DNA from 2 places in the Arthrobacter sp. Dra40 genome. Region 1 is predicted to be linked to the other one. Evidence: riboswitches for the same ligand, from Rfam matches in the RefSeq annotation. Region 1 holds a riboswitch; the other holds the start of a gene.
The links. Region 1 has a riboswitch for cyclic di-AMP ahead of AC5RWT_RS12515 (NlpC/P60 family protein). Riboswitches for the same ligand answer to the same signal wherever they lie in the genome.
Positions count from the first base shown of each region.

Region 2: it holds a riboswitch for cyclic di-AMP, as region 1 does, so the genes downstream of both, AC5RWT_RS26275 (M23 family metallopeptidase) here and AC5RWT_RS12515 (NlpC/P60 family protein) in region 1, are expected to answer to the same signal.

Region 1 is NZ_JBNHHB010000023.1:12,251-17,393, forward strand. Features, by position in the region: gene AC5RWT_RS12490 (molybdopterin molybdotransferase MoeA) at 1-412, opposite strand, end outside; gene AC5RWT_RS12495 (DUF6457 domain-containing protein) at 409-687, opposite strand; gene AC5RWT_RS12500 (nucleotidyltransferase family protein) at 739-1,401, opposite strand; gene AC5RWT_RS12505 (HNH endonuclease) at 1,398-1,898, opposite strand; gene AC5RWT_RS12510 (NlpC/P60 family protein) at 2,190-2,981, opposite strand; cyclic di-AMP (ydaO/yuaA leader) riboswitch at 2,986-3,160, opposite strand; gene AC5RWT_RS12515 (NlpC/P60 family protein) at 3,421-4,143, opposite strand; cyclic di-AMP (ydaO/yuaA leader) riboswitch at 4,147-4,320, opposite strand; gene AC5RWT_RS12520 (M23 family metallopeptidase) at 4,438-5,143, opposite strand, start outside.
Region 2 is NZ_JBNHHB010000120.1:9,591-14,733, forward strand. Features, by position in the region: gene AC5RWT_RS26260 (HNH endonuclease signature motif containing protein) at 1-285, opposite strand, end outside; gene serC (phosphoserine transaminase) at 764-1,897, opposite strand; gene AC5RWT_RS26270 (iron-dependent transcriptional repressor DtxR) at 2,146-2,841, shown strand; cyclic di-AMP (ydaO/yuaA leader) riboswitch at 2,940-3,152, shown strand; gene AC5RWT_RS26275 (M23 family metallopeptidase) at 3,311-3,925, shown strand; cyclic di-AMP (ydaO/yuaA leader) riboswitch at 4,043-4,215, shown strand; gene AC5RWT_RS26280 (C40 family peptidase) at 4,220-4,960, shown strand.

The DNA.
Region 1 (5,143 bases):
CGGCTGGGGTCTCCTCGCCGGCCGGACGGATGTGGCGTCCGGCGGCCAATTCCCGCTCCGAGGTCCCCGGGCACAACTCAAGCTGCTGCGTCGTCGTGGCCCCGCATTCGCTGCGCAGCACGCTGTCTGCACCGTCCGGGATCAGGCCGCCGGTGACCACCGGGGCGGCCTGCCCCGGCCGCAGCGGCGTGCCGGCCGGCACCAGCTGCCACGGCCCGGTGCCGGCGATGGCCCAGCCGTCCATGGCGGACGAGGCGTAGTGCGGCACCGGAAGCAGCGCCGGCAGGTCGGCGGCCAGCGTGCGCCCGGCGCAAGCTGCCAGTTCCACGGGGGTGGCCGGCCGGATGGCTGCCGCCTGGCCGGCCGCGTAGGCGGCGGCCCGGGCGTCTTCCCAGCGAAGCCCGGAGCTCACTCCTGTACTGCGCCGTGGCGGCGGGCAACTTCGTCGGCCACGCGGGAGGCAGCGCGCATGGCCACCTCCGGTGTGGCCTGCCCGGTGGCGGCCGCGAAGCCGGCGGCGTAGCCCACCACGAAGGTGGTCAGCGGCGCGGCGGGACGGACCACGCTGTGTGCGGCCACGCCGGCCAGCCCTAGCACGGCGTCGATGTCCACCGGCATGTCCTCAAGTTCCAGCGCCTGCAGCAGTTCGCTGACATACGGGGAGAGCTGTTCGGCCGCTCCGGACACAATGGCCTCCGATCCGCCCGGTAAGCGGGCAAGTACGACGTTTGTTTCAGGCTACGGCGCGGGCGGGGCAATGCCAAAGCGGTCCGCGTCTTGCCAGGTGTCGACGTCCGATGTGTACAGCCCGGCCCGCTCCAATAGGAGCTCTACCGCCGGCAGGCCGTCGAGCAGGTTCCGGACCGGTTGGCCGGCCAGCCCGGCCGCTCCCCCGGCCTCTTGCACCGCTGCCGCCAAGGCCGCGCTGTCCGCGCAGCACGCCAACTGCTGCCGCTTGCCGTCGGCGTCCACGGGGATCCAGAGCTTCGCCTCCGGTGCGCGGGCGGCACCGCCCAGCAGCAGTTCGGGCAGCCCGGCCAGCAACGGCATATCGCAGGCAAGGAGCAGGGTGAACGGCGCCCGGCCCGGGGCCCCGCCGTCGTCATCGGCCGTCAGGGCCTGGACCCCGGCCGCGATGCCCGCTGCCGGACCGGAGTACGGCGGGTCTTCCCGGGCCAGCAGGAGGCGGGGTGCGGGATCCACCGACCGGCGGAAAGCGTCCACTTCCGCCAGCAGGTCATCCGGGCCGACGACGGCGATCAGTCGGGAACCGCGGACGGCCTCCAGCGTGCGGCGCAACAGCGTGGACCCGTCGAGTTGCAGCAGTGCCTTGGGGCTTCCGCCCAACCGCGAGGAGCGGCCGCCAGCCAGCACGACGGCGTCGAAATCGGCAGCCGTCACGCGGCGGTATGGGTGTCGAGGAACTGGCTCCAGGCCGGTGCAGGCCGATCCAGGTCACGGATGCGCCAGCGGGCACCGCTGGGCGGACGGGGCGTGAACCGCAGGCTCCAGCCCATGTGGGCGAGGGTGCGGTCGCCCTTGGCGTTGTTGCAGCGCAGGCAGCAGGCCACTAAATTCTCCCAACTGTCCTCGCCTCCGCGCGACCTCGGCTTGACGTGGTCCACCGTGGTGGCCGTCTTGCCGCAATACGCGCACAGGTGGTTGTCGCGGCGCAGCACTCCGCGGCGGGTCACAGCGGTGTCCTGATTGTACGGGATCTTAATGTACCGGTTAAGCAGGATCACCGAGGGACGTCCCAGGATGTCGTTCGGGCCGACGACGGGATCACCGTCCTCGGCGATCACGCTGGCCTTGCCGGTGAGCACAAGAAGCAACGCCCGGCGGAAGGTGACGACCGCCAGCGGTTCGTATCCGGCATTCAGAACGAGTGTGCGCATGCACATTCCTCTTGGAGTGTGGCCTACCCGACCGGCGCTTCAGTTCCGGTCAGGGACTGGATTTTCTGCACTAACAGTCAAAGAGTATGACGGCCGGTACGTTCTGCGCTAACTTTTTTCGCTGCCGGTGGGGCGTATCGGACCGGAGCAGCCAGCTGTTACCGGTTGTTTCCCGGCCGCCGGTGGATCCACCGGCCGCGTTGCCCTGCGGCTTGAAACGCCGCCGGCCCCGGTGCACGCTGGGCGTGGACCGGGGCCGGTGGACGGTCCAGTGGACCGGGAAGGCGAAGCCTAGTTGACGCGGATGGCTACGTAGCCGGATCCGACGTCGGCGCTGGCCAACGCGGTGGTGTAACCGGTCCAGCCGCCGTGGACGGCCTGGCCGTTGCCTACGTAGATGGCGATGTGCGCGACGCCGGCGCCGCCGTCGGAGTAGTAGAGCAGGTCGCCCGGCTGCGGGGTGGAAACCTGCGTGCCGTAGCTGAGGAACTGAGCCGGGGCGAGGTCGCCCACCGACTTACCGGCGGCGCGCAGGGCCTTCTCCACCATGGCGGTGCAGTCCTGCGAAATACCGATCTGGCCGTAAGCGGAGGAGACCAGGGTGGACGCCACGCCGCTGGCGGAGGCAGCGGCCGGCGCGGCTGCCTTGGCGGGAGCTGCTGCGGCCTTGGCTACGGCCGGTGCGGCCGGTGCGGCCTTCTGCACGGCGGCGGGTGCTGCGTCTGCAGCCTCCTCGGCAACCGGTGCCACTTCCTGGGCCACGGCTTCGACCACAGGCTCCGGCTCCGGTGCCGGAGTGGACTTGATGTCGGGGCGCGAGAAGGTCAGTTGGACGGCGCTGGAAGCCTGCACGGTGTCCACCTGCACGCGGCTGGGGACGGACACGGTGGACGCGGTGCGTTCGACGGTGGCTGACTGCGCGGGGATGCCTGCGGTCAGGGCCAATCCGGAGGCGGCAGCAATAACGGCTGCAGAGCGACCCATGGATCCGGCATTGGATGAGACGGCTTTGGAAATCGTCTCCAGCGGGTTGGTGCGGACGGAAACGGCGCGGTGGCGCCCTGTAGCGGTGTTATTGAACACGTTAAAGGCCTCTCCCAATGCCTGCGAGGTGAGCTGTCGGATTCGGATGGGAGTGCACCCGGCCGTAGTCCTCCCCGGCAAAGCCTGAGAGTCCTGACGACTTAACCCCAAGGGTTCCTGTACGGAACCCGAATTTGGTTCCCCCGCCTCTGCCCGCGAAGTTTTTGCGAACGAACTCCGGTTGGTGGCAGAGCTCGGCAAATCCACCCGGAGGTCCCAGCCGTCTGACAGCTGGCACGAGTTAGAGCGTATACGATTCGGCGAGCATTGTCACGTTCTGATCACGGAACGGTAATCTTTAGGTTACGGAGGTTGTTCGGCAGGCACCGAAGCCCCCGCTCCGGCACCCGCATGCCGCCGTCGAACCGCGCCCTTAATGACCGACGGCGCGCCCCGAAAGGCGCGCCGCGATACAAACAGCTGAGAACGTCAGGAAGGCTTAGGCCGCCGGACGGATGAACACCGGGCCGGAGCCGATGTAGGCGCTGCCCAGGACAGTGCTGTAGCCGGCCCAACCGCCGTGGACCGCCTGGCCGTTGCCAACGTAGAGGGCCACGTGGGCCACGCCAGCACCGCCGTTGGAGTAGTAGATGATGTCGCCCGGCTGCGGCGTGGAAACCTGCGTGCCGTAGGCAAAGAACTGTGCCGGGGCGAGGTCGCCGACCGAGTAGCCAGCCGCACGCAGCGCGTTCTCGACCAGGGCGGTGCAGTCCTGGCCCACACCGATCTGGCCGTAGGCGGCGGCGACGATGGCGGCGGCCGCTCCGCTGGCGGCAGCTTCGCCGGCCTTCTTGGTGGACTTACCCTTGTCCGATCCGGCGTCGTCGCCGGTCGTCGGGTTGATCTCGTTCGATACGGCCTGGACGACGGTCTGCGGTGCCGGGGTGGAGGTGATCCCGGCACGTTCGAAGGTCAGCTTCACGGCCGCGGAGGCCTGTACGGCTTCCACCTGCACGCGGGCCGGGGCATCCACGCTACGGTCGGCACTGACGGCCTGTGCCGGAATGGCAGCGGTCAGAACCAGGCCGGTAGCGGCGGCGATCACGGCACCTTGGCGTCCAACAGTTCCGGCGTTTGCGGAAACAGCCTTGGAAATCGTCTCAAGCGGGCTAGTGCGGACAGGGGTCGCACGGTGGCGGCCCGCAGTAATGCTCTTGGACACGGTTGTACCTCTCCCAAATGCCTGCGAGGTGAGCTGTCGGGTTCGGATGGGAGTTCATCCGGCCGGCCGGTTTCCGGGCTGGTGGCCCGGTCCTGATCGGCTTTACCCCAAGGACGTCCTACGATGTCCGGGAAGTGGTTCCCCCGCTTCTGCCATGCGATTCGGTGCGAACGAACTTCGGGCGACGGCAGAATTCGGCATTCCGCCCGAAGGTGCCTGGCAGTTGATGCCAGGCACAGGTGAAACCTTATAACAGTTTGGTGCCTGAGTCACATTCCGGTTACGGCGTGTCAGTCAGAGCCAGCCGGTGGGGTCCACCAGTTTGCCGTTGACCATCACTTCGAAGTGCAAATGGCAGCCGGTGGACGCTCCGGTGGTGCCGCTTTCGCCCAGAACCTCGCCACGGGCCACGGCGGTTCCCACCGTTGTGTCGATGGTGCTTAGGTGGTTGTACGTGGTCTCCAGGCCGTTGCCGTGGTCCACCACAATCCGGTTGCCGCCACCGCCAACCTGGAACCCGGCCTCGACGACGGTGCCGCCGGCCGCGGCATGGACCGGCGTGCCGCAGGGGGCGCCGTAGTCCTGGCCGGTGTGCAACTCTCCGGCGTAACCGGTGATGGGGCTGACCCGGTAGCCGAACGGCGAGGTCTTGATCAGCTCGTCCATCGGCTGCGACAGGGTTCCCTCGCTGCCGATCGCCTTGGCCCTTCCGCCGGAGGCGACCATGACCTGCTTCAGCTTGGTGTCCGGGTCGAACTTGCTGGTCAGCGCGGCCCGTTCAAACGTCAGGCGCGCTTCGGTGGCCGCGGAAATGCTGCTGGTTGCCAGGGCTTCCTGCGGGGCGTCGGCTGTGGCGCCGGCCGTCGTCGGGAGCATCACGGTCAGCACCATGCCGGAGGCGGCGGCGACAATCGCGGTTTTGTGGCCGACGTCGCGGGCGGCCGCTGCTACCGGCGACGGTGCCGGCTGCGCCCGCCGCCGTCCGGCTGTCGCTGCGCGA
Region 2 (5,143 bases), on a different contig from region 1:
AGCGAGCAACCCCGCCAGCTCCACCGGCACGCCCACACCATCTTCCGGCAAGAGCGGGCCTTCCGCGGCCGCACCGTGGACCGGAGATTCGGAACCGTCAGAGGCCTCCCCGCCGGCGTCCGGGAGGAGTTGCGTGATGCCATGGCGCCGCAGAAGAGCGTCCGCCAGGACCTGCTGGAACAACGCTTCCAGCAATGAACTGTCCGGACGCGACGGGACGCCAAGGTCCATCACCAGTTCCTGTCCCGGAACCGGAAACTGAAGCTCGGCGCCCTCCACGTCCATAAGCTCACGCTACCGGCCGCCTAGGACATTTTTGGGCACTGTGGACAATTTCAAAGTGGAGCAATCCAGCTCGTCAGGCAGACGGGTGCAGCGATGCCAACGTCACGGTGCAGAATGCCAGCACGACCATAGCTCGGCCTAAGTAGCGGCGTCGGTGTCGTGACGGGACGGCGGTGTCAGCGTGACCGTGTAGCTCGGCCTCGGTATCGGCGTCGGTGTAGACACGTCTAGCGGTGTCAGCGTGACCGGGTGGCTCGGTTGACGTAGCGGTGGAGTAAGGGGCAGCGATGCGAGCGTGACCGCGCGGCGCGGCCAACGCATGGGCGCCGGTCGTAGCCGTGAGGCAATTCAACCTCACCGTGTAGCGCCGCCGACGTAGCGCAGGAAGTAACGCAGCGAGTACGCCGCCAGCAACGTAGCAAGCAGAAAGGTCCGGCCGTCCTTCCAAGGACGGCCGGACCTTACTCAATACGCAAAATCAGCCCTGCAGGCGATCCACCACGTAGTCGATGCAGGCCAGCAGTGCACTGACGTCTTCCGGTTCGATGGCTACAAAGGTAGCGATGCGCAACTGGTTGCGGCCGAGCTTGCGGTAGGGCTCCACATCCACCACGCCGTGGCCCCGCAGCACCCTGGCCACGGCGGCGGCATCGACCGACTCATCGAAGTCCACCGTCGCAATGACGTTCGAGCGGTGCTCGGGGTTCGTCACGTACGGCGCTGCCACCGTGGAAGCCTCCGCCCACTGGTACACCCGGCCAGCTGAGTCCGCGGTGCGTGCGGCGGCGAAGTCCAGGCCGCCATTGCCGTTCAGCCACTCGATCTGGGCGTTGAGCGTGACCAAGGTGGCCAGCGATGGCGTGTTGTAGGTCTGATTTTTGAGCGAATTGTCGATGGCCGTTTCCAGGTTCAGGAAGTCCGGAATCCAACGGCCGGTGGCACCGATCCTGGCCGCCCGTTCCAGCGCCGCTGGGGAGAAAGCACCCAACCACAGGCCGCCGTCGGAGGCAAAGTTCTTTTGCGGTGCGAAGTAGTAGACGTCGCTCTGGCTGATGTCCACGGCCAGCCCGCCGGCGGCGGAGGTGGCGTCAATGAGGACCAGCGCGCCGTCGTCGGCACCATCCACACGCTGCACCGGAGCGGCGACCCCGGTGGAAGTCTCATTCTGGGCCCATGCGTAAACGTCCACTCCGGCCTCCGCCCGCGGCTCCGGCCGGGAACCGGGCTCCGAGGTGATGATGCTGGAGTCAGCCAGGAATGGAGCGTTGTTGGTGGCCGCGGCGAACTTGGAGCCGAACTCGCCGAAGGACAGGTGCTGCGCCTTCCGCTCAACCAATCCGAAGGAAGCAACGTCCCAAAACGCCGTCGAGCCGCCCACACCCAGGATGATCTCGTAGCCCTCGGGGGCCTTGAAGAACTGCTTGAGTCCGTCGCGGACACTGCCCACCAGGTTTTTCACCGGTGCTTGGCGGTGAGAGGTTCCCAGGAGGTTCTTGCCGGCGGCGACCAGTGCGTCGACCTGTTCGGGGCGGACCTTGGACGGGCCGGCGCCAAAACGCCCGTCTTCCGGGAGCAGGTCGGTGGGAATGCTGATGGACTGGGTATCGCTCATGAATACCTTTCCTGGCGTGGTGGCAATGATCTCGATGGCAGTTCGCCGTTGAACGCCCGTCTCATTCTGCCCCAACGCCCGCAGCCGTCGTTAGTTGGCGCAGGCATTGTTGCGCCGCGGTCCGGCGCGCCTGCTGGCTGCGCAGCTGCCGGTCCTGTACGCAAAACAAGCTAGGCTGGGGAGGGGAAAACACCCTCATGCATGCTGCTGGAGCAGCCCTTTTCACCGCGCCGAGGAGCAAGAATCCATTGACTGATCTCATCGACACCACCGAGATGTACCTGCGCACCATCCTCGAGCTCGAAGAAGAGAACATCGTCGCGCTGCGTGCCCGGATCGCGGAGCGTCTGCGCCATTCCGGCCCAACGGTCTCGCAGACGATCGGACGGATGGAGCGCGATGGTCTGGTCGTCGTCACCGGTGACAGGCATTTGGAACTGACTGAGCTGGGCCGGCGCAAGGCCACCGAAGTCATGCGCAAGCACCGGCTGGCGGAACGGTTGCTCTCCGATGTGATTGGACTGGACTGGGCTTACGTTCATGACGAGGCTTGCCGCTGGGAACACGTGATGAGTGAGCGAGTCGAGCAGCGCCTCTACGAACTGCTGGGCAGGCCGACTGTATCGCCCTACGGAAACCCGATCCCGGGACTGGAAGCGCTGGGCGGCCAGCCGGCGGAGGGGTTCACCACCGGCGTGCTGAACCTGGCGCAGGCCATGGGCAGCTACACGCCCGGGAAGCACGTGAGCATCGTCCGGTTGGCGGAGCCGATCCAGGTGGAACCGGAACTGCTGCTCCAGTTGGAAGAGGGCGGGCTGAAGCCCGGGGCAAGCCTGCAGCTGGAGACCGCCGGGGAGTACATTTCCGTCCGCGTGCCCGGCATCGAAGGTGCCTTGGAACTGCCGCCGGAAGTAGCTGCCCACATCTTTGTCTCGATGCAATAAATCGTTCCGCCGCGAAATCTCGCACGCTGGATAACGGATTTATCACTTTCACTGACTTTTCCGTATAGTTGACCCGGGAATCGAGACATCGATCCCGCATCCTCCGCAAGCCGAACCCTGTCGGCGGAGGTAATGCATCCGTGAGACAGGGGCGGAGGACCCACCAAGCGGCAGTTCGTTCGCTGCCTTGGGGTGAAGCCGCAGCGGACAAACCTCGGTGAATCGTTCCACCGGGGTTCTGTGCGGTGCGGCCGAGTTTTCTCTTGACTCGAATCCGACAGCTAACTTCGCAGGCGCTTTGGAGAGGTAAGACATTTTGGCAGGACACAAAGCCTCGGGACGGCGCCGTTCAACCGCCCCGGCCGAACACGCACGCCCCCGCGCCGCGACACCCGGCCGCCGACGCGCCCAGCCGGCCCCGTCGCCGGTAGCAGCAGCAGCGCGCGACGTTGGCCATAAGACCGCAATCGTGGCAGCCGCCTCCGGCATGGCCCTGACGGTGATGCTCCCGACCACGGCAGGTGCCGTGGCGGACGCCCCGCAGGAAGCGCAGGTAGCGAGCAGCATTTCCGCCGCCACCGAAGCGCGCCTGACGTTCGAACGCGCAGGCCTCACCAGCAAGTTCGACCCGGATACCAAGCTGAAGCAGGTCATGGTCGCTTCGGGCGACAAGGCGGAGGCCATCAGTAGCCAGGGGTCGCTCTCGCAGCCGATGGACGAGCTGATCAAGACGTCGCCGTTCGGCTACCGGGTCAGCCCCATCACCGGCTATGCCGGTGAATTGCACACCGGGCAGGACTACGGGGCACCGTGCGGCACGCCGGTCCACGCAGCTGCCGGCGGCACGGTCGTCGAGGCGGGTTACCAGGTTGGCGGCGGCGGCAACCGGATTGTTGTGGACCACGGCAACGGCCTGAAGACCACGTACAACCACCTGGGCACCATCGAGACCTCTGTCGGCACCACTGTGCAGCGCGGGGAGTTCCTGGGCGAAAGCGGTACCACCGGGGCCTCCACCGGCTGCCATCTCCACTTTGAAGTGATGGTCAACGACAAGCTGGTAGACCCCCTCGGCTGGCTCTGATGAACACGCCGTAATCGGAATGTGACTCACCAGCCAAACTGTTATAAGGTTTCATCTGTGCCAGGCGCTTACCGCCTGGCACCTTCGGGCGGAATGCCGAACTCTGCCGTCGCCCGAAGTCCGTTCGCACCGATTCGCATGGCAGAGGCGGGGGAACCACTTCCCGGACATCGCAGCATGTCCTTGGGGTAAAGCCGATCAGGCCCGGGCCACCAGTCCGCAAGCCGGCCGGCCGGATGACTCCCATCCGAACCCGACAGCTCACTTCGCAGGCATTTGGGAGAGGTACAGACCGTGTCCAAGAGCATTACTGCGGGCCGCCATCGTGCGACCCCTGTCCGCACGAGCCCGCTTGAGACGATTTCCAAGGCTGTTACCGCGAATGCGGGAACCGTTGGACGCCAAGGTGCCGTGATCGCCGCCGCTACCGGTCTGGTTCTGACCGGTACCATGCCTGCCCAGGCGGTCAGCGTTGACCGCGGCGTCGAAGCCCCGGCCCGCGTGCAGGTGGAAGCCGTGCAGGCCTCCGCAGCCGTGAAACTGACCTTCGAACGTGCCGGGATCACGTCCACCCCGGCGCCCGAGGCCGTTGTCCAGGCCGTATCAAACGAGATCAACCCGACGACGACGACCGGCAATGCTGCCGGATCGAACGAGGGCAAGACCGCCAAAACAGCAGACAAAAAGGTCGGCGAAGCTGCCGCCAGCGGTGTTGCCGGCGCCATCGTCGCTTCTGCCTACGGCCAGATCGGTGTCAGCCAGGACTGCACTGCACTGGTCGAAAATGCCCTGCGCGCGGCGGGCTTCGCGGTGGGAGACCTCGCCCCGGCGCAGTTCTTCGCCTACGGCACGCAGGTTTCCACCCCTCAGCCGGGCGACATCATTTACTACGCCAACGCCGGCGCCGGCGTGCCTCACGTTGCCATCTACGTCGGCAACGGCCAGGCCGTTCACGGCGGCTGGACGGGCTACAGCACCGTCTTGGCCAGCGCATACATCGGCTCCGGTCCGGTCTTCATCCGTCCGGCAGGCTAAAACCTTTCGTCACGGCCTTTCCCGCAGCGCGTCCTTTGGGGCGCGCTGCGGCGTTTAAGTGGTGGCCGCGTTTAAGCGGCTGCGGCGTTTAAGTGGTGGCCGCGTTTAAGCGGCTGCGGCGTTTAGGTGGTGGCCGCGTTTAGGTGGCTGCGATGTTTAGGTGGCTGCGGCGTTTAAGCGGCT